Regions from separate parts of the Methylobacterium sp. WCS2018Hpa-22 genome, predicted to be linked through region 1. Evidence: predicted binding sites of a transcription regulator. Region 1 holds the regulator's gene; each other region holds the start of a gene.
The links. The regulator HrcA, encoded in region 1, represses chaperone genes, less so after heat shock. The targets are predictions, from matches to a motif close to GTTAGCACTCNCNNNNNGNGAGTGCTAAC.
Positions count from the first base shown of each region.

Region 1 (7,014 bases):
CCTCCACGAGGCCGCCGGAGCCGGTCATGACGAAGTTCGCATCGGTCTCGGCGGCCGAATCCTCGGCGTATTCGAGATCCAACACGGGGGTGCCTTTGTAGATGCCGCAGGAAATGGCGGCGACATGCTCACGTAGGGGATCGACGGAAATGATGGAGCGCCCGCGCATCCAGGTGAAACAATCATGCAGGGCGATCCAAGCGCCCGTGATCGCGGCAGTGCGAGTGCCGCCATCCGCTTGAATCACATCGCAATCCACGGTGATCTGGCGCTCGCCGATGGCGGGAAGATTGGTGACGGCGCGGAGCGAGCGGCCGATCAGCCGTTGGATCTCCTGCGTCCGTCCGGAGGGCTTGCCGGAATTTACCTCGCGGCGGGTGCGCTCATGGGTAGCGCGGGGGAGCATGGAGTACTCCGCGGTGACCCAGCCTTTTCCCGAGCCGCGCAGCCATGGCGGACCGCGCTCTTCGAGGGAGGCGGTGCAAAGAACTTTCGTTTGACCGAACGTCACGAGGCACGAACCCTCGGCATAACGGGCGACGGAGCGCTCCAGAGTCACGTTGCGCAATTCGTCGTTCGCGCGCTTCGAGGGCCGCATGGGCACTCTCCTTGGTCGGGTTCCGGGATGGTCGTCCGGGCTCTTAGGCCGCGGTCCGGCTACCGGCAAGCGCAGCGAGGTAAGGTAGGCGCGCGCCTCGCGGCGCGCACCCCAAACTCGGGCCTCAGTAGCGGTAGAAGCGGCGGTGATGATGGCCGAAATGGCGGCGGTGATGGTGATGACCGAAGCGACGACCGTAATGATGGCCGAAATGGCGACCGCGATGATGGCCGAAATGGCGGCGATGATGCCGGCCGTGGTGGCGCCAGTGTCCGCCGCCGTATTGAACCTCGGTGGCGGCCGCGTTCGCCGCGCCGGCGACTTCGCTGGATACCGCCATCGGTGCGGCTTCAGCACCACGGGGCGTTCCCAGGATCATCGCGCCCACCAGGGCGACCACGATGGCGAAGGTCTTCGCCATGGCGGACAGGGTTGGGTTCTTCATCAGGACGGGCTCCGTTTGACAGATATTTGTTTCGTCGACCGCTGGGTGCGGATGCGGTGCAACGCATGCTCGACGGAAAACGCCGCACGACCTGGCGAGATTATATATTTTTTGTTTCGGGATTAAGCAGGGGCCGATCAGAATAAGGCTTATATTCCTTTAAGTTCGTCGAGCCTCCATCCTCGCTCGACAGAATCCGCCGGAATGAGCGAGCGGTGATCGTCCCTACGCCCGCTAGAATCATAATTCGAACTCGTTGCTCTCCCATTCGGGTGCCTCAGGTTGGCAGGTAGCCGGCATATTCCAGACCGTCGTCCCTGCCATGTCACTATCTCTCATCGCCTACGCTCTCCACGGAACGCACAGCCATCAACCGTCCGTGCAAGTCATTGGCATGAGATATGCTAACGGCGAATCCGGCTACGAACGGCCGCGAACGATGTGAGGGGAAACCCGGCTGTCGGATCGCTTGAGGTACGAGAGGCTCGAAATGACGAAATATAAGCTCGAGTATCTATGGCTCGATGGATACACGCCGGTGCCGAACCTGCGTGGCAAGACCCAGATCAAGGAATTCGATGGCTTCCCGACCCTTGAGCAGCTTCCGCTGTGGGGCTTCGATGGCAGCTCGACGATGCAGGCCGAGGGCGGCAGCTCCGACTGTATGCTGAAGCCTGTGCGCCACTTCCCCGATAGCACTCGCAAGAATGGCGTCCTCGTTCTCTGTGAAGTGATGATGCCGGACGGCGTCACCCCGCACGTCTCGAACAAGCGCGCAACCATCCTCGATGATGACGGCGCCTGGTTCGGCTTCGAGCAAGAGTATTTCTTCTACAAGGACGGACGCCCCCTCGGCTTCCCCGCCACCGGCTACCCTGCCCCGCAGGGTCCCTATTATTGTGGCGTCGGCTATAAGGAAGTCGGCAGCATCGCTCGCAAGATCGTCGAGGAACATCTCGACCTGTGCCTCGATGCCGGTATCAACCACGAGGGCATCAACGCCGAGGTGGCCAAGGGCCAGTGGGAATTCCAGATCTTCGGCAAGGGTTCCAAGAAAGCCGCCGACGAGATGTGGGTCGCTCGCTACCTTCTCCAGCGCCTGTGCGAGACCTACGAGATCGATGTCGAGTACCATTGCAAGCCGCTCGGTGCGACGGATTGGAACGGCTCCGGCATGCACGCGAACTTCTCTACGGAGCACCTGCGCACGGTGGGCGGCAAGGCCTATTTCGAAGCGCTCATGGCAGCGTTCAAGGAAAACCTGGACGACCACATCGCGGTCTACGGGCCTGACAACCACATGCGGTTGACCGGCAAGCACGAGACCGCTGCGATCAACGAGTTCAGCTATGGCGTCGCCGATCGTGGTGCCTCGATCCGGGTGCCCCACAGCTTCGTCAACAATGAGTACAAGGGCTACTTGGAAGACCGCCGTCCCAACAGCCAGGGGGACCCCTACCAGATCGCCTCGCAGATCCTGAAGACGATCGCGACGGTTTCAACCGCCGACGAGGCGAAAGCGGCCGCCTAAATATTAGGCAGACAATTAAGGCTTTTGCGCCAATTATAATCGATGCCTGTCGCAGGGTCTGCGGCAGGCATTCTTTTTTGCTCATTTGGAAGGCAAGCGGGTCTCAATGAACAAGTCGCTTGGCTACCTCGGTGCAACACACTTCTTTTCGCCTACATCACGATGGGGCGTAGGGGATTACCGTCCCTACTGAGTTCACGCGCCGAAGATCGACCAGCCAAGGCGCCGAGTGAGCATCTCGAGGGCGATCCGGCCGAGATGCGAATTACCGGATGCGTCGAGGCCCGGCGACCATACCGCGATCGACGCTTTTTCGGGGGCCACCGCGATAATTCCGCCGCCGACGCCACTTTTGCCGGGAAGGCCAACACGATAAGCGAATTCGCCGGACCCGTCGTAGTGACCGCAAGTCAGCATGACTGCGTTGATACGCTTGGCGCGCTCCGGAGAGACCACGGAATGCCCGGTGAGAGGGTTGCGGCCGGAATGAGCGAGGAAGCGGCTCGCCGTGGCTAGCTGCCGGCACGACATGCCGATGGCGCAATGATGGAAATAAACACCCAGGGTGAAATCGACCGGGTTATCGATATTGCCGAAGGATTTCATGTAGTTGGCAAGCGCGATATTACGGAAACCCGTGCGCAGCTCGGAGGCGGCCACCGCCTCGTCAATGGTAATGGTCGGGTCCTGGGCGAGGAACTGCATGAAGCGCAGGATTTCACCAAGCGCTTCCCGGGGCTGGTGGCCCGACAGTATCGTGTCGGTCACCGCGATGGCACCGGCATTGATGAACGGATTGCGGGGGATGCCGCGCTCACGCTCGAGCTGGACAATGGAGTTGAAAGGACTGCCGGACGGCTCGCGACCGACTCGGCGCCAGAGCCGATCTCCCGCCATGCCGAGGGCCAGAGTCAGCGTGAACACCTTCGAGATACTTTGGATCGAGAATGAAGTGTCGCTGTCACCTGCTGCCGCCACATGCCCGTCAGCATCGATGACGACAATTCCGAAGGCCTTCGGATCGACACGGGCGAGTTCCGGGATGTAGGTGGCGACCTCACCTCGGTCTGGCCGGTCAGCCATCTCCTCGGCGATTTCTCTGACGACGGTATCAAGGTCGGGCACGGCGTCGCTCATCTGCGAGGAAACGGGTATCGATGCGAGCCAAGACGGAACCCGCATGCCTCCGCCACGGCGCCATCCGACAGATGGCGGAGTTTCGCGGCCGGCCGCACCGCGACGCAAAGGGCATTCCTTTTGGACGAAGCGGATTGCCGGAGAACAACGTCGATGCCGCGGGCCTAGAGGTTGTGCGCGAGGGCAGAGCCGGACACAATCGCCGCTCAGGAAGAACCCATTGAACGATCGCCCCCGCCCCTTCTCTTCTCAGCAGCTCCAGCCCCTCGCCACTCTAAACGAGCGCACACGCGAGATCTTTCGACAGATCGTGGAGAGCTACCTCACGACGGGCGAACCTGTAGGATCCCGCAACCTCGCGCGCATCCTGCCCATGGCGCTGTCGCCGGCCTCGATCCGCAATGTCATGGCGGATCTGGAGCATTCTGGCCTGATCTTCGCGCCTCACACATCCGCCGGCCGACTTCCGACGGAAATGGGCCTGCGCTTCTTTGTCGATGCCATGCTGGAGATCGGCGATGTCGGGCGCGAGGAGCAGGAGCGGATCGAGGCCCAGATGCGTGCCGCCGCATCTGGCCACACATTCGAAAGCGCTTTGGCCGAGGCCTCGACGCTGCTGTCCGGAATTTCCCGGGGAGCAGGCGTCGTGCTCACCACTAAGACAAACGTGCACCTGAAACACATCGAATTCGTCCGGCTCGATCCAGCCCGCGCCCTCGTCGTACTGGTGTCGGATGACGGTTCGGTGGAGAACCGCCTCCTGGATCTGCCCCCGGGCCTTCCGGCCAGCGCCCTGCAGGAAGCCTCCAACTACCTCAATGCCCGCCTTCATGGACGCACACTGGGAGGCTTGCGCGCCGAGATCGAGGCCGGCCGCGAGGCGATGAAGCGCGAACTAGACGTCATTACCGAGCGCCTGGTGGACGCGGGCCTAGCCACCACCGTCGGGCCGTCCGACGCACGTCAATTAATCGTGCGCGGCCAAGCCAACCTTCTCGACGACCTGCGCGCGGTGGAGGATCTCGAACGCATCCGCCTACTCTTCAACGACCTTGAAACGCAAAAGGATGTGATCGAACTGCTCTCCCGCGCCGAGGGTGGAGAAGGAGTGCGCATCTTCATCGGCTCGGAGAATAAACTGTTCTCGCTTTCCGGCTCGTCGATGATCGCCGCACCTTTCCGGGACGGTTCTCAGAAAATCGTCGGCGTCGTCGGTGTCATCGGCCCGACGAGACTTAACTACGCGCGGATCGTGCCGATGGTGGATTACACTGCTCGGGTAGTCTCGAAGATGCTCGACCGCAACGGGCGCTGAGCGTCATTGCGTTCATCTCACCGGACAAGACTTCGCTTCTTAGAGAAAGCTCTACCACGACTTGAAGGAAACTGGACCAATGGTCGACGACGCCCCTGCTTCAGGGATTAATGTCGAGACACTGGAGACCTTCATTCGAAGTTCGGCCCATAAGTAGCCAACGGCCTGCTGAAAGGCCTTGACTTAGCTGCCCTCCTGCTGGAAAGCGAAACTCGCTGCGATCACTCGCATAGAAGTCTCAGTCTTTCACCTCGCTGTGATCTTGCCATGCGCCCGCGTCAGGCGCAGCCTGAGAATAACGTTCTCAACCTAGCCTGTTGCACTCATGTGGCGCTGCAGAGTTTAGTAAGAGGAAGAGGCCCAACCTCGCAGGTCGTTTGATACGCGGACCAAACATAAGCCCTTGCCTGAAACATCCAGGCTCCGGATCGCTGATGACAGCTTGTCCGGAGCCTGGAGTCTGTTCTCACGTCACCACTTCGATCCGGCAAAACATCAAGCGCTACGGTTCACAATTCGACAGCGTATGCGCTTCGCCAGAAGAAGTTCCCCTCAAGGACACCACAGATGAAGATCAACCGCGGATGACGTCCACAATCTCATAGGTGTCCGGGTCAACGATGACGATGTCGTCGTCGACAAGTACGTATCTGTAATCTTCGTATTCGGGCACGATCTGCACGATGTCAGGCGGCAGGTCGTAGAGAGTGTAGCTTCGGGCGATTGCAGTCCCCACCGTCAGAGCGAAAGCACCAGCGGCGAGACGGGGGATCCCGCGACGAAGTACGCTCTGGCGAAATTCTGTACGCTGCGGAGCACCCAGTCGGCCATAAGCCCCGCGCACGGCGCCGCTATCGCCTCGGCCCGCACGATCTCGACGCCCGGCTCGATCACCCCGGTCGCTGTCGCTCCTCTCGCCACGATCCGCTTTGCCATCCTTCAGGCCGCGATCGGCCTTGCCGCTTCCGTCCATCCGCTCATCACGATCGGCCCTGCCGTCTCGATCAGACTTGCCGTCTCGATCAGACTTGCCGTCTCGATCCGGCCGGGCTGCGGGATCGCTCCTGCTGCCAGCACTCGGGCGTTCGCCCTGCTCCATGCGGCCATTTCGTTCGCCGCCAGCATCACCGCCTCGCTCCATTCCAGCCGCGCCACCGCGCTCACCCGCAGGGCCGCCGCGATCCCCCGAGGCACCACCGCGTTCCATACCACCTGCGGCTCCACCACGCTCGGCTCCGCCGCCACCGGCGCCCCGCATGCCGGCGCCACCAGCCGATCCGGCACCACCTGCGCCACCGCCGGGCGCACCGGCGCCTGCCGCTGCGCCGCCACCCGCACCGCCACCTGCTCCAGGCCCACCTTGGGCGAAAGCACTCGCCGCACCGACGACGAGAACGGCAGCCGTCACCGTACTCCGCAAGAGCTTGCTCATGTCAGTCAGTCCATCTCTTGGTTGATTGCTGACGCCACGCGGCGCCGACGCGAAGCCGAAACGGAAAGACTGCCAAAACCGTTCCGCGAATTAAAACTACTTCCCACGTTGTCTTCACACCGCACAGGCAACTTAAGCCCAAGCTTCACGGTATCGGACTTCCAAGTATTTCCACTTGGAGACGACGATGACGTACCTTTGCCATGGCGGGAAGGGCGACGGGGATGAGGGAATGGCTGACATTTGCAGCCTGCTGTAGGAAAGCCGCGTTGAGGCGCTTGTGAATTCTCCGTCGCCGCTTAACGTCGCCGACCAAGAGGCCCAGGTAGGGCCCCGACAAGGATGGTAGGGAGTGCCCATGTCCGACGCTATCGCGATCGATCCTTCGAAGCCTGACGATCCGGAAGACCGCCGTCGGCGGATATTCGCCATCGTGGGCTCGTCGTCGGGTAATCTCGTCGAGTGGTTCGACTTTTATTGCTACGCCTTCTTTGCCCTCTATTTTGCGCCGGTCTTCTTTCCCGAAGGCGACGATACCAGTCAGCTCCTGAAATCC
Region 1 covers NZ_JAVTJA010000002.1:68,808-75,821, forward strand. Annotated here, with positions in the region: gene rph (ribonuclease PH) at 1-598, opposite strand, end outside; gene RQI43_RS02815 (hypothetical protein) at 723-1,043, opposite strand; gene RQI43_RS02820 (glutamine synthetase beta-grasp domain-containing protein) at 1,534-2,574, shown strand; gene RQI43_RS02825 (glutaminase) at 2,770-3,711, opposite strand; gene hrcA (heat-inducible transcriptional repressor HrcA) at 3,932-5,026, shown strand; gene RQI43_RS02835 (DUF1236 domain-containing protein) at 5,601-5,999, opposite strand; gene RQI43_RS02840 (hypothetical protein) at 5,966-6,400, opposite strand; gene RQI43_RS02845 (MFS family transporter) at 6,817-7,014, shown strand, end outside.

Region 2 (7,014 bases), on a different contig from region 1:
ATCAAACCGGAAGCTTGGGTTTTTACGCGGATCAGAAATCCATGCCGCCCATGCCCCCCATACCACCGCCGCCACCGGGCATCGCCGGCGCTTCATTCCTCGGAGCATCCGAGATCATGGCTTCAGTGGTGACCAGAAGCCCAGCGACTGACGCGGCACCTTGTAGTGCTGCACGCACGACCTTTGCGGGATCAACGATACCGGCCTGGAGCATGTCAACGTACTCCTCGGTCTGGGCGTTGAAGCCATAAGTCGCCGATGAGTTGGCAAGGATCTTCCCGACCACAATCGAGCCTTCGACGCCCGAGTTCTGGGCGATCTGACGGATCGGAGCTTCAAGCGCCTTCAGGACGATCTTAATGCCGGCCTGGACGTCAGGATTGTCGTTGGTGAGGCCCTGAGCCGCCGCCTTGGCGCGAAGGAGCGCCACGCCGCCGCCAGGCACGATGCCTTCCTCGACCGCCGCACGGGTCGCATGAAGCGCATCATCAACGCGGTCCTTCTTCTCCTTGACCTCGATCTCGGTCGAGCCGCCGACGCGAATGACGGCGACGCCGCCGGCGAGCTTGGCCTGCCGCTCCTGGAGCTTCTCACGGTCGTAGTCCGAGGTGGTGTCCTCGATCTGCGCCTTGATCTGCGCCACACGTGCTTCGATGTCGGCCTTGTCGCCGGCACCGTCGATGATCGTGGTGGTCTCTTTGTCGATGCGTACCCGCTTGGCGTGGCCCAGCATCTCAAGGGTGACGTTCTCGAGTTTGATTCCGAGATCCTCGGCGATCATCTGGCCCTTGGTCAGCAGGGCAATGTCTTCGAGCATGGCCTTGCGACGGTCACCAAAGCCCGGAGCCTTCACAGCGGCGACCTTGAGGCCGCCGCGCAGCTTGTTCACCACGAGGGTGGCGAGCGCCTCGCCCTCGATATCCTCGGCAATGATGAGTAGCGGCTTGCCCGTCTGCACCACAGCCTCAAGGATTGGCAAAAGCGCCTGGAGAGAACCGAGCTTCTTTTCGTGGATAAGGATGTACGGATCCTCGAGATCCGCCATCATCTTCTCGGGGTTCGTCACGAAGTACGGCGAGAGATAGCCACGGTCGAACTGCATACCCTCGACGACGTCGAGCTCGGTCTCGGCGGTCTTGGCTTCCTCTACGGTGATGACGCCCTCCTTGCCAACCTTCTCCATGGCGTGAGCGATCATCTCGCCGATTTCCTTGTCGCCATTGGCAGAGATCGTGCCTACCTGGGCGATCTCCTCGGAGGAGGCCACCTTGCGGGCACGCTCGCCGATATCTTTCACGACCGCAGCAACAGCGAGGTCGATGCCACGCTTTAGGTCCATTGGGTTCATGCCGGCGGCCACGTACTTCACGCCCTCGCGGACGATGGAGGCAGCCAGCACGGTTGCCGTTGTGGTGCCGTCACCAGCGATGTCGCTCGACTTCGAAGCCACTTCGCGCACCATCTGAGCGCCCATGTTTTCGAACTTATCGGCGAGTTCGATCTCCTTGGCGACGGTGACGCCGTCCTTGGTGATGCGGGGCGCGCCGTAGCTCTTCTCGATGACGACGTTGCGACCCTTGGGCCCCAGCGTGACCTTCACGGCGCTGGCAAGAAGCTCGACACCGCGCAACATTTTCTCGCGGGCATCGACGGAGAAACGAACGTCTTTGGCAGCCATGGGGGTGATCTCTTCAGTGATGTAAGGCCCTGAGGCACGCCACAGCGGGCGCCTCGAAAGAGCAGGTCATCGGGTTTGCGAGCGACGCAACCGACCTAGGCGACGACGCCCATGATGTCGGATTCCTTCATGATCAGAAGGTCCTGACCGTCGATCTTGACCTCGGTGCCGGACCACTTGCCGAACAGCACGCGGTCACCGGCTTTCACGTCGGGAGCGTTGATGCGCCCTGATTCGTCCCGAGCGCCGGGCCCGACGGCGATGACCTCGCCCTCTTGCGGCTTCTCCTTTACGGTATCCGGGATGATGATACCGCCCTTGGTCTTCTCCTCACCTTCGATGCGGCGGACGACGACACGGTCGTGCAGAGGGCGAAACTTCATGTTTTGGATCCGGTTTCCTAGCGATCAACCGTCGCCGGTAGGGCGCGGTATCGCAGGGGAGGCAGCTGTCCGAGATTCCACAGCTTACCCCGCGGCCGAGGCTTAGCACTTAATCAGCGAGAGTGCTAACGAGCCTCGTTGCAGTATGTTTGCCCGCACCCAATCACATTGAACGGAATCTGCGATGGGTGAGAAATCAGGCAGGCCATAATACGACACAAGCGCCCCTTGAACCCATCGTCGATAGTGAGCCTTTTGCAGCTTCTCGCGTCCCGCGGAAACGCGAACTATGAAAAGCCCTTCGTTGATGCTCCTACTTTGCACGTGGCTTGCTGCCTGCTGAGCCTTGCGGAAACAACTTCGTGAAGGCAGCCTGCATTTGCTCCGAGCTTTGAGGAATCAGCGTCATCCAGCTTTTCAGGAGCGCCTCAGGTGAAAAGCGGTTCATTTCGTCTAGAACCCGTTTTTCCATCTCAGCCATAACGGCCGCCTGCATCGGCTTGACGTCTGGAAGCCCCATAAACTGCCTCGCCTCTTCCGGAGTACAATCCACCTCAACCGTGACTTTCATCTCGTGAATCTCCCCCAAAACCTCAACGCCGTTGAAATGCGTTCCATTGGTGAAGCATGTGCCTGTGTAAGGCTCAAGGTGCTTGCGAGGCCACCCATAGGAACGATGGGTCCGGGCGGCAGACCTTCCCGGCGGCACCGAATTTGAAGCGGGCCACAGGCTCAAGTAGCCAGCACCAGAAACGTTTCTAGTACAGCTGAAGATTTCTCGTCGGTTCAGTCTATAGGATTGTACAATGAATAGGGGGCACGAAATAAATGCACATACGACCCTACAGGTGCGGAGATGACCAGGCTACTGTGCTCGCGGTCTTCGAACGGACCTTCCACACTTCCCATTCATTCTTAGATAGCAGCGAGCAAATAAAGGCTCGCCAGCATCTCGCACTTCTGCTGAGCCGCCCGGAAACCCTGATTGCAGAGGTGGATAGTTCCGTGATTGCCTTCATTACCGTGGATGACGGAGATTACATTTCAGCATTGTACGTAGACCTCCCACATGTCAGCCGGGGTGTGGCATCGGCCCTCCTGCAGGCGGCACAAGATCGTCACCAGATCCTTTGGCTTCACGTCTTCGCGCAGAATGTTTCTGCCGTGCAGTTCTACAAAGCTCGGGGCTTCGCCGTAGTGGATGAGGATAGGCAAATCGATAGCTCAGGTCGCCGGCATCGACGCTTCGAAATGGAAAACGCCAACGGTTTCGCCACGTATCGTTGACTGCGAGCCACGCGATGGAGCTCTAGTTTGCGTTGGCTCAGCTCAGGCAGTTAGTCCGATGCTTCGGGGTTTACCCTTATGGAGAACCGATCACGCGCCGTGATGCGTTCGGTGGGGAGGTCGATCACTTCCCCCTGAAATATTTCCTGGCTTAGGAAGCAGCGCTCAATGTCGGACCGCTCTTCTTCGATGTCGATATACCAGCACCGCCTCCGACTGCTCCAGCGATAGCTACGAGCTTTCAGGACGTCCTTCGTTGCGATGGGTGAGCCAGCGGCCCAAATGCGAAGACTGGGCTTGCGCGCGGTTTCGAGCAGGCACGCCAGCGCAAGCCGACCGGATGTCTTCAGGGGGGCTGCCAGCAGTGCACGAAGGGCATGGCAATCGTCGATGGCACGGTGGCCCTTATGGAAGAAACCGTAATCGGTCAGCAGGTAGCCGAGCTTCATGCCCTCGTGGCCTTCGTCACGCCATGGCACTTGATGGCAAGTGCAAGCCCAGTTCTTCTCAACGAAGATCGGCCAGCGGCTCTCACAAAACTGGCGGTCGAAGCTTGCGTTATGGGCGATCACCACGACGGCATCGCCAGCCATCGCTTGTACCGCCGCGTCATTAATCCGTTGACCGGCCACGTCAGCGTCCGTGATGCCGGTCAGTCGCGTGATCTCTGGCGGAATCGGCTTCTGCGGCTCTTGGAGTTGGTTGAAGACCTGGAGCACCCGGTAGATGCGGCCGCTCGCTCCGTACTCGAACTTGATCATGCCAAGCTCGATCACCTCGTCGTGCGTGTGATCGACCCCGGTTGTTTCGGTATCGAGGATCAGTCCAATGAACGTAGGCTCGGTCGGCTGATCGGTGCAATCGACGAACGGTCCGACCCTCCTAAGCACGCGGTATTCGCCTGTGCTCTCCAGCACAGAAGCAATGCTGTCGAGGGGGTGCATCACCGCTACCGTGTCCTTGCCTTCAGACTCACCGTCGCATGGCATCTAGGGGCTGCGTCCCGCTCGTGGAAAGACACGGTTGCGTTGGCTCAACTCGACGTGCTGAGCCTCGGTGCCGAGAAAATTAGCATGTGCCAGGGTTCATGCCCCCAAAGGCAGAGCGGCCATGCGGCCCTACGGCTTACCCGCAATAACGCTGCCACGCTCTTCAAGCGCTCGGCCTCGCGTGCGCGAGGCGAAGTCCAGCAAAATCCAGCTTTAGCCGACACAAGCCGATACAAAATGTGGGGTGAATTGGGGGTGGTCGCTCGTCGTCAGGCCAAATTCCGCAGCGATTGCAATGATTTGGCTTGGTCAAATGGCGGAGGGAGCGGGATTCGAACCCGCGATACCGTTTCCGGTATACACACTTTCCAGGCGTGCGCCTTCAACCACTCGGCCACCCCTCCAGTCTCACACGTCGATGCCAGCCAAAGAGGCGGCGGCGATGCGCGAGTGGCGTGCTGTACAAGCCGCGTTCTCGGCGTGCAAGGGACCAGAGCACCGATCGGGTGAGGAAACGTCCGATTTCGCGATTGCTCCGGTGTACCTGTGTCTCAATGGCACCGGGCGGGCGCATCGGAACGCGGCATGCGTTGCGCCATGCGAGGGGGGCTTGGACCGCCACGCGAGGGGGTCTTAGACCGCCATGCGGCGGGTTTTGCGCGATCAGGCGCATTGCGCATCGCGGGGGCTCGAGCGTGGCCCGTCATTGCCGGTCCCGTCGTCGAGCGTGGGGATAAGACCGAGTGGTTCGTTTGGTCGTCGGCGCTCGCTTCGGCAGGCCCGGATGAACAGACCGTGTCCTGCCGTTTGCTGATGTCCCTTCCGTTGAAGGTCCGTTCCGGTTTGCCCGTCCAGCGAAGGCTCGAGGGGCGTGGTTTGCCGAGCATTCCATGGACGGGCGTGTCGGCTTGTAAGACGCCTTCCCAGATAGACTAGTTGGATAGCGGCTCTCCGGTTTCTAGTCCTTTTTATGCAATTGCCGCATCACTTCGCATCTGGTTTCTAGAAACGGCAGATTGCGACGAGATCCTGGCGAGTTTTCGTCGTGCATCGACCTGAACGTTGCGATGCAGCGAGGAGCGGGACATGCCTTCGATCAAGTATACGTACGGCATTGAATTCGATCCTAACGCGAGCCTTGCGATATCGATATCGAACGCGATCTATGACGATGACGGCGCAAAGTACAAATTTCGCGGTCAGATCAACAACGATCCCTATGGGAATGTGATTTCACAGCTCTATAATGGCATCAACAATCTGTCGGAAGATTATATCCTTGAACAATATAAAGTCAGTTTCAACATAAATTTCTCCGATACTACTGGAAATGTGACGCTGAATGGGCATGATTTCGATGACATCATTCAGGGCGGCGTGGGAGACGACATTCTTCGCGGTGGTGCGGGCGACGACACGATACGCGGCATGGGCGGGGCCGACACGTTCTGGGGCGGTGACGGCGACGACCGCCTCGTCGTAAGGGAGGCAGGCGCGAGCGTTCACGGCGATGCCGGCATGGACAAACTGTTCCTGCAGGGAGGAGACAGTTTCGTCTTCACCGACGATACGCTGCAGAATGTCGAGACCATTCATCTCGGTGCGGGCTCCGAATTGGACCTCTCCGCCGTCACGGCGGGCGTGACTATCATCCAAACCAGCAAGATCGGACTTCCGGGCACGATCGTCGGCACTCAGGATGCCGACACGATCATCGCAGGTGGTGGATACGTCTCTATCAGGGGCGGCGACGGCGACGATGTTCTCAAAGGGACGACCGGATTGCCCAGCTTCGCCGGAGAGGGTGGGAACGATGTCATCACCCTCGGCATGCGGGGCGGCCACGCAACCGGCGGCGAAGGCAATGACGTACTTGTCGGAAGCTCCGTGGCACCGAGCGCACTGCACGGCGATTCCGGCAACGATCGCATCAAGGCCGGTGCGGGTGGAGCGACGATCGGGGGCGGCGCGGATGCCGACAAGCTGTTCGCCAATTCGGGAGAGGACCTGTTCGTCTTCACCGCGGGTTTTGGCCGCGACAACCTCTATGGCCTCGATGTCGAGAACGATCGCATCGCTGTGGCCATCGCGGGTGTGGAGTCCGGCGATCTCATGTTCCGTTCGATGAATGGCGGGCAGGATACGCTGGTGACGTTCCGCGGCGTCGAGAGCAGCAACAAAATCATCCTGCACGACGTCCACCTCGCCGACCTCAAAATGGCTCAGGACGACCTGTTCCTCTTCGGCGCGTGACGGCGAGACTGGCCGCGAGATCTCCGCCCCACCGCACGGCTCCGTCCCGAGCCGTCAACCCGCCCGGCTCAGGCCGCGGCGGGTTTCCGGCGTCGCCCGAATGCGCCGAGCATGAGAAGAGTCGGGGATGGCTTTGGACGGGTCCATGGGCCGGGCCTCCGGAGGCTTCGATCTGCGCGGTGAAAGCATCACGGAAGCCCCGTCGTTTCTCGCAAGTCATGAATGACACTTTGGCACCATGATAAACATAGGTATATGTATTTTCGCGCAAATCCTTAAATTTTGCTTAGTATTCATTAGGTTTGGAACATGAAGGATGAGTATTTATTGACCGCCGTCAGTAACGGAGAATGCCTATGTCGAACATTCGCTTGCTCGCACTCGTCGCTCTACTCGGCATGGTCCCGGTCGGGACCGCAACGGC
Region 2 covers NZ_JAVTJA010000005.1:189,718-196,731, reverse strand. Annotated here, with positions in the region: gene groL (chaperonin GroEL) at 32-1,678, opposite strand; gene groES (co-chaperone GroES) at 1,774-2,061, opposite strand; gene RQI43_RS08895 (DUF6489 family protein) at 2,375-2,632, opposite strand; gene RQI43_RS08890 (GNAT family N-acetyltransferase) at 2,932-3,348, shown strand; gene RQI43_RS08885 (3'-5' exonuclease) at 3,399-4,292, opposite strand; tRNA gene RQI43_RS08880 (tRNA-Ser) at 4,652-4,741, opposite strand; gene RQI43_RS08875 (calcium-binding protein) at 5,424-6,590, shown strand; gene RQI43_RS08870 (hypothetical protein) at 6,947-7,014, shown strand, end outside.
Region 2: a site for HrcA is predicted at 2,163-2,191, ahead of groES (co-chaperone GroES). Genes of this name have one in related genera too.

Region 3 (7,014 bases), on a different contig from region 1:
AACCCTGGACGCTGCTGAAGGCGTTCGCCGTCTGCTGGAACTGGCCGAGGGTGATTTTCTTCAGGAAGTAGGATGGAGCGGCGAGGATGTAGGGAAACACCACGCTGATCTGGTTGTAGGACAGGGTGAAGCTGCCGATCTTGATCCGCCGGTAAATGATGGCGAGGTAGTTCTCGATGATCTCCCGGAACAGCTCGCGCAGGCGCAAGGTCTCCGACCGCTCACCGCGCAGCAGGGCAATCTGCTCGGAATAGATCCTGGTCCGCGCGAGTGAGAAGCGAAAATCGGCCTCTACCTTTTCCTGCCGGAAGTCGAGACCGATGAGCGGGCGGCCGATGAGATGGGTCAGCCAAGTTCCGACCACCGCGTAGACGATGACCAGCCACACCAGGAAGCCGGGCACTACCATGTCGGTGAAGGGAAGAACGAAATCCCGCGACAGCCCCCAAAGGATAACCATGAAGGAAACCAGGGTAGCGGCCTGGGACAGGAGCCGGATCGACAGGCTCGTCGTCTGCTGGATGAAGAGGTTGACGTCGCTCTGGATGCGCTGATCCGGGTTGTCGGCCGGTTCGTCGGTGAAGGGTATGCGGTAATGCGTGCCCCCATCGAGCCAGCGACTGTAGAGGCTGCGTGCGAGCCAAGTGCGCCAGCGGATATGCAGCGAAGCATCGACGAAAGTGTCGAACATGCCGATGATGACCCAGATCGTCGCAAGAGGCACGAAGATCCAGACGAGCTGATACCAGAATGCGTCGGCGTTATACTCTTGCAGCGCGTTGAAGAGGTCGCGGTACCAGAAGTTCAGGCGCAGTTGTAGCGCAACCTGCGCAAAGGTGATGAAGATCGAAAGCGCAACGAGGCGCCGTGCGACCCGGCCTTCGGTACTGCCGAAGAAACGGAACGGTCGGATTTCCCGGTTCGGCTCCTCGCGTGCGGCGAAGAACGGATCCGCGATACGAGTGATCGCGCGGATGGGTTCGAGATGGGAAATTCCGAACACGATACCTGCGAAGACCACCGCGCCCGTGGCCGCGAAGGCAGGCGGCAGCAGTGCCGCCAGCGTCTCCGGCAGAAAACCGGATGCTGCAAGTTGCTTAGCACCGGCTAGGAACAAATACCCGATACCGTAGACGGAAACGAACACCTTGAGATAATCTGAGAGCTTGGCGGAGGCAAAAAGGATCACCACCATCGCGAAGCCGCTGAGGCTGACGTAGAGCGGTGTCGAGGTGCCCGGCAGGATCAGAAGAACGAGGGCAAAGAGCGCCGTTATGGCGGCCTGCAGGCCGAGGCCTGTCCTGAGTACGGCCACGCGCGTCTCCTCAACTCGGTAAATTCAAATGTGCGAATTGGTCTTCGCCCGCCGGATTAGCACCCGATCGTGACGGCGGCAGTGACGGCCGGTCGTGGCGAGATCGTGGCGAGGGCTTCACCCGCCGGATGCGTCAGATCGGATCAGGGCCAATCCCAGTCGCCGTAAGCGGGCTCGCGACAGCGGTACCCCACGGGGCATTCCAGATTATCGCGGGTCGGGACGAAACGGAGCTCGGCGATTTCCGTCAGGCCGCAAAGGCTGCGATCGCTGACGAAGCGTTCCGTCTTTACCGGCTGCTCCCCCCTGCCGGACCTATCCGCCTTGCCCACGGACCAGGACAGGACCGCCGATCCGTCGCGCTTCACGAGCGCCATCGCGTCCGCGCAGGACATCCGCGGAGTGGAGGGAGGCGTCTGAGCGCCGGCCGAGGTGGCGATGACGACGCAGACGGCGATGGCGAGGCGTCTCGTCACGATGGATCTGCGCGCTGGTATGTTTCTCACAAGCTTGAGCATGGCAGTTTTGGCAAGCGACGGGAAGGCCTTGCCGTTCGCTCGCCCTATTCCCGGAGTCTATCCACCGCTATCAAACGCACCGAGACAGAATAATCACACACCTGTCCTGACGAGAGCCAACTTTGAGAATGATAACGGCCTGCATGTCGGACGGGGTGGGGGATCGAATGTCGCGGAATAGTGAGGTGGTGGGTGCCGCCGAGAAATTGGCGCGCACGGGATTGGCTCGGCCTCAGGGTCGGGCTTGACGGGAGACAACGATGGCCGCCGGCATCGAAAGCGAGGATATGAGAAACGAGGACGGCACGCCGTCAGTGACGGTGACCGGACCGTCGGGAGGGTCGCGCCGTGCCTTGATACTCCCAGTATCCCTCGCCATGGGCTGGGGCGTTCTCCTCGGCTACAGCACAGTTCTGTTGACGAACGATACACCTGTCCGCCCTGAGACCGGCACGGCACAGGCTGCCTTGAACGAGCCGGGTCCGTTCGAGAACACGGCGGCATCCTCACGCCTGCCCCGTGCCAATGCGCCCTGGTCGGATGTGGGGCTTGGCTCTGCTCACGCTGGAGCGCCTGCCCGGGACAGGCTCGCTGCATCCCCTGCCCAGCCAGGCATCCGGCCGGTCGCGCTCAAGCAGGATACGGAAGTGACGCCCCGCGCCGATGCCCCCGCTGCCGCTTCTCCACCGATCGAGGCGGCGGCTTATATCGGCGTCTGGGGGCCGAACGAGGTGGCATGCCGCCGCGGCGCGCGGCGCCGTGGATACATTCCGGCGCGGATCACCGAGAATGGCGCGCGGGCGGGAAACACCGTCTGTACCTTCCGCGACGGGCGGCGCATGGGCGCGAGTTGGAGCGTGGCGGCATCCTGCAGCGATGGCGGCCGGCGCTGGACATCCCAAGTGAAGCTGATCGTCGAAGGCGACCGTCTGACATGGTCGAGCGCCAAGGGCGACGCCTCTTACGTCCGGTGCAATCGCCGCGCAGGGTAAACACCGCCGATACTGAAGTCTCGCCGGATCTCTTCGCCATGACGGGTTGAAATGTCGGGCGAAGGTTTCACGGATTCAATTCGGCCAAATCCGTCCGCGCGACGACATTTAACCGCCCAGCGCCCGGTCTTGTCCGATCATCCGTAACGAAAAGAGGGTCGTCTTGCGACGACCCTCTCCGCTCTCGCGGCGGTAACCGCGAGAGCATCCATTCCACGTGACGATAGGGACGACTTAGAAGTCCATGCCGCCCATGCCGCCGCCGCCCGGCATCTGGGGAGCGCCGCTGTCCTTCTTCGGAGCATCGGCGATCATGGCCTCGGTGGTGACGAGGAGGCCGGCGATCGAGGAGGCGTCCTGCAGAGCGGTGCGCACGACCTTGGCCGGGTCGACGATGCCGGCCTGGATCATGTCGACATACTCTTCGGTCTGGGCGTTGAAGCCGTAGGTGATCGAAGAGGTGTTGTCGGTGATCTTGCCGACCACGATCGAGCCTTCGACGCCCGAGTTGGCGGCGATCTGGCGGATCGGGGCCTCGAGGGCCTTCAGCACGATCTTGATGCCGGCCTGGACGTCCGGATTGTCGCTCTGGAGAGCGCGGACGGCCTCACGGGCACGGAGGAGGGCGGTGCCGCCGCCGGGGACGATGCCTTCTTCCACCGCAGCGCGGGTGGCGTTGAGCGCGTCGTCGACGCGGTCCTTCTTTTCCTTGACCTCGACCTCGGTCGCGCCGCCGACGCGGATGACCGCGACGCCGCCGGCGAGCTTGGCCAGGCGCTCCTGGAGCTTCTCACGGTCGTAGTCCGAGGTGGTCTCCTCGATCTGCGCCTTGATCTGGCCGACGCGGGCTTCGATGTCCGCCTTCTCGCCGAGACCGTCGATGATCGTGGTGGTCTCCTTCTCGATGCGGATGCGCTTGGCGCGGCCGAGCATCGGGAGGGTAACGTTCTCCAGCTTGATGCCGAGGTCCTCGGCGATCATCTGACCCTGGGTCAGGATCGCGATGTCCTCAAGCATGGCCTTGCGGCGATCGCCGAAGCCCGGAGCCTTGACGGCAGCGACCTTGAGGCCACCGCGCAGCTTGTTAACGACGAGTGTGGCGAGAGCCTCACCCTCGATGTCCTCGGCGATGATAACGAGCGGCTTACCGGTCTGCACCACGGCCTCGAGAACCGGCAGCATCGCCTGGAGCGACGAGAGCTTCTTCTCGTGGATGAGGATGTAGGGGTCCTCGAGCTCGGCGACCATCTTCTCCGCGTTCGTAATGAAGTACGGGGAGAGGTAGCCGCGGTCGAACTGCATGCCCTCGACGACGTCGAGCTCGGTCTCGGCGGTCTTGGCTTCCTCGACGGTGATGACACCCTCGTTGCCGACCTTCTGCATGGCGTGGGCGATCATCTCGCCGATTTCCTTGTCGCCATTGGCCGAGATGGTGCCGACCTGGGCAACTTCCTCGGACGAGGCGACCTTCTTGGCGCGGCTCGTGATGTCCTTCACGGCAGCAGTGGTGGCGAGGTCGATGCCGCGCTTCAGGTCCATCGGGTTCATGCCGGCGGCGACGTACTTGGCGCCTTCACGGACGATGGCCTGGGCCAGGACGGTGGCGGTGGTGGTGCCGTCGCCAGCGATGTCGTTGGTCTTCGAGGCCACTTCGCGCACCATCTGGGCGCCCATGTTCTCGAACTTGTCGGCGAGCTCGATCTCCTTGGCGACGGTGACGCCGTCCTTGGTGATGCGCGGAGCGCCGAAGGACTTCTCGATGACGACGTTACGGCCCTTGGGGCCGAGGGTCACCTTGACGGCATCCGCGAGGATGTCGACGCCGCGGAGCATCTTCTCGCGGGCATCTGAGCCGAAGCGTACTTCTTTCGCTGCCATGTATAGATCCTCATCAGGTTGAGAGCCTTGAGGCGCTCACCGAAGGGCGCGCTCGAAAGGCTCGAATGGAAGAAGGAAGAGGGCCGGGTCGCTTTAGGCGACGACGCCCATGATGTCGGATTCCTTCATGATCAGGAGGTCCTGACCGTCGATCTTCACTTCGGTGCCGGACCACTTGCCGAACAGGACGCGGTCACCGGCCTTGACGTCGAGCGGGTTCACGCGGCCGGCCTCGTCACGGGCGCCAGGGCCGACGGCGACGATCTCGCCCTCTTGCGGCTTCTCCTTGGCGGTATCGGGGATGATGATGCCCCCCTTGGTCTTCTCTTCGCCTTCGATACGGCGGACGACGACACGGTCGTGCAGCGGACGGAACTTCATGAGCTGCCCTCTTGCTTCAAATTCATGGATGGCGTTGATGCGGCCGAAGGGCTCGCCCAACCCAGGCTGTTAGCACTCCCGAGCGAAGAGTGCCAAAGCAAGGGCGGAGGTAGGCTCAAGCTCCTTGCGAGTCAAGACGCGGACGACGCGTCATGCCGCGTTTGCGCAGCATGTTCTGCTCTCCGGTCGCTGACAGACGGATGACAATCACCCCATGATCAGCCTTCAGGGACCGCAAGGCGCGGTCGAGCATTCCGGCGCAGCCAATGGCGGCGGCGTGCCGAGCCATGCGATCTGGATCGACCTCAACGATCCGAGTGCCGAGGAAGCGGAGCATATCGAGGCCGCCACCGGCCTGCGCGTCCCCTCGCGAAAGGCTCTGAGCGAGGTCGAGAACTCGAGCCGCCTGCGCCGGCTCAAGAACGGTCTTTCGCTCTCCACACCGATGATCACCTTCGACAAGGTGGATTCGCAGCTGACCCCGCTCGGCTTCGTCCTGACCCGGGACCGGCTCATCACCGTCAGGTTCAATGAGCTGCGCGCCTTCGAGGAGGTCAAGAAGCGCATCGGCGACGGTGACGGCGCTTGCCAGACCGGCACCGAGATCTTCCTCCTCTTGGTGGAGGAGCTAGTGGACAGCCTCGCCGACGCCCTGGAGGAGATGGGCGCCGATCTCGACGCGCTCTCGACCCGGATCTTCGACTTCGACGTGAGGGCAGGGGGCGTCGCCGGCGACTCCGGCAAGACCCCGCGCCGCCGCGACCTGGCGCTGCGCCGCATCCTCCGCAGCGTCGGTCGGCGGGGCAAGGCGCTCGGCAAGATCCGCTCGAGCCTGCTCGGCCTCGAGCGCATACTCCCGTTCGTTGCAGGGGAGTGCGAGCACCTGCTCGGCGCCACGGAGATGCCGCGCTTCGAGACCCTGCGCCGGGACATCGCCTCCCTCGACGAGTTCGAGATCCGCTTGTCGGAAAACGTCCAGTTCCTGCTCGACGCCACTCTCGGCCTCATCAACATCGAGCAGAACAACACGTTTCGCGTGCTCACCGTCGTCTCGGTAGTGGGCGTGCCGCCGACCCTGATCGCGTCGATGTACGGCATGAACTTCAAGCACATGCCGGAACTCGACTGGGCCTATGGCTATCCCTATGGTCTGTCGCTGATCGTCATCAGCGCGATCATCCCCATCGTCTTCTTCAAGCTGCGCGGCTGGTTCTGACGCGCGTTCGATCGAGCGTTTTCGGGGTTTAGGGAAATCTTTTCGGCCCAGCGCGCAAGGATTGGGAGCATCGCCGGCAATCCGGCGACCAGAGTCGACCGCATGGCCGTAATCGTCGCCTTCATCCTGAATGCCGGGCTCAATTTCGGCCTCGGCCTCCTTCTGGCCAAGCTCATGGGGCCGGCGGATTTCGGCCTGTTCGGCCTCGCCACCACGGGTGCCGTGGTGCTCAACACCCTGGTCTTCGAGTGGCTGCGGCTGTCGGCGACACGGTTCTATTCCAATCGCGTCCGGCGCGAGGAACCTTGGATCCGCCATGGGCTGGACCGGGCCTACGCCATCCTGGCCGTCCTCCTCCTGGTCGCATCGGCTCTCTGCGCCGTCGTCGGCGCGACTGTGGAAATGAACAGGGAGGGCCGTTTCGCCATCGCGGCGGGGGCTGGCCTCGCCGCCTTCGGCATCGGCCTGTTCGATTATCACGCAGCCCTCACTCGCGCGCGATTCGACGGGGGCCTCTATCTCAAGCTCACCTTCATCAAGAACGGCCTGTCATTCCTGCTCATGGCGGGCGCAGCCTGGCTGTTTCCGCAGCCGCTCTGGGTGCTGGTCGCTTGCGGGCTCAGCCAGTTTCTACCCGTCGTGATACTTCGCAAGCCGCTGCTCGATCCGCCCGTGCCGATCGTCCGCGTTCGGATGGGGGAGACCTGGCGGCTG
Region 3 covers NZ_JAVTJA010000005.1:57,478-64,491, forward strand. Annotated here, with positions in the region: gene RQI43_RS08205 (ABC transporter ATP-binding protein/permease) at 1-1,315, opposite strand, end outside; gene RQI43_RS08210 (hypothetical protein) at 1,459-1,791, opposite strand; gene RQI43_RS08215 (hypothetical protein) at 2,094-2,825, shown strand; gene groL (chaperonin GroEL) at 3,060-4,703, opposite strand; gene groES (co-chaperone GroES) at 4,797-5,084, opposite strand; gene RQI43_RS08230 (magnesium transporter CorA family protein) at 5,299-6,300, shown strand; gene RQI43_RS08235 (polysaccharide biosynthesis C-terminal domain-containing protein) at 6,403-7,014, shown strand, end outside.
Region 3: a site for HrcA is predicted at 5,153-5,181, ahead of groES (co-chaperone GroES). Genes of this name have one in related genera too.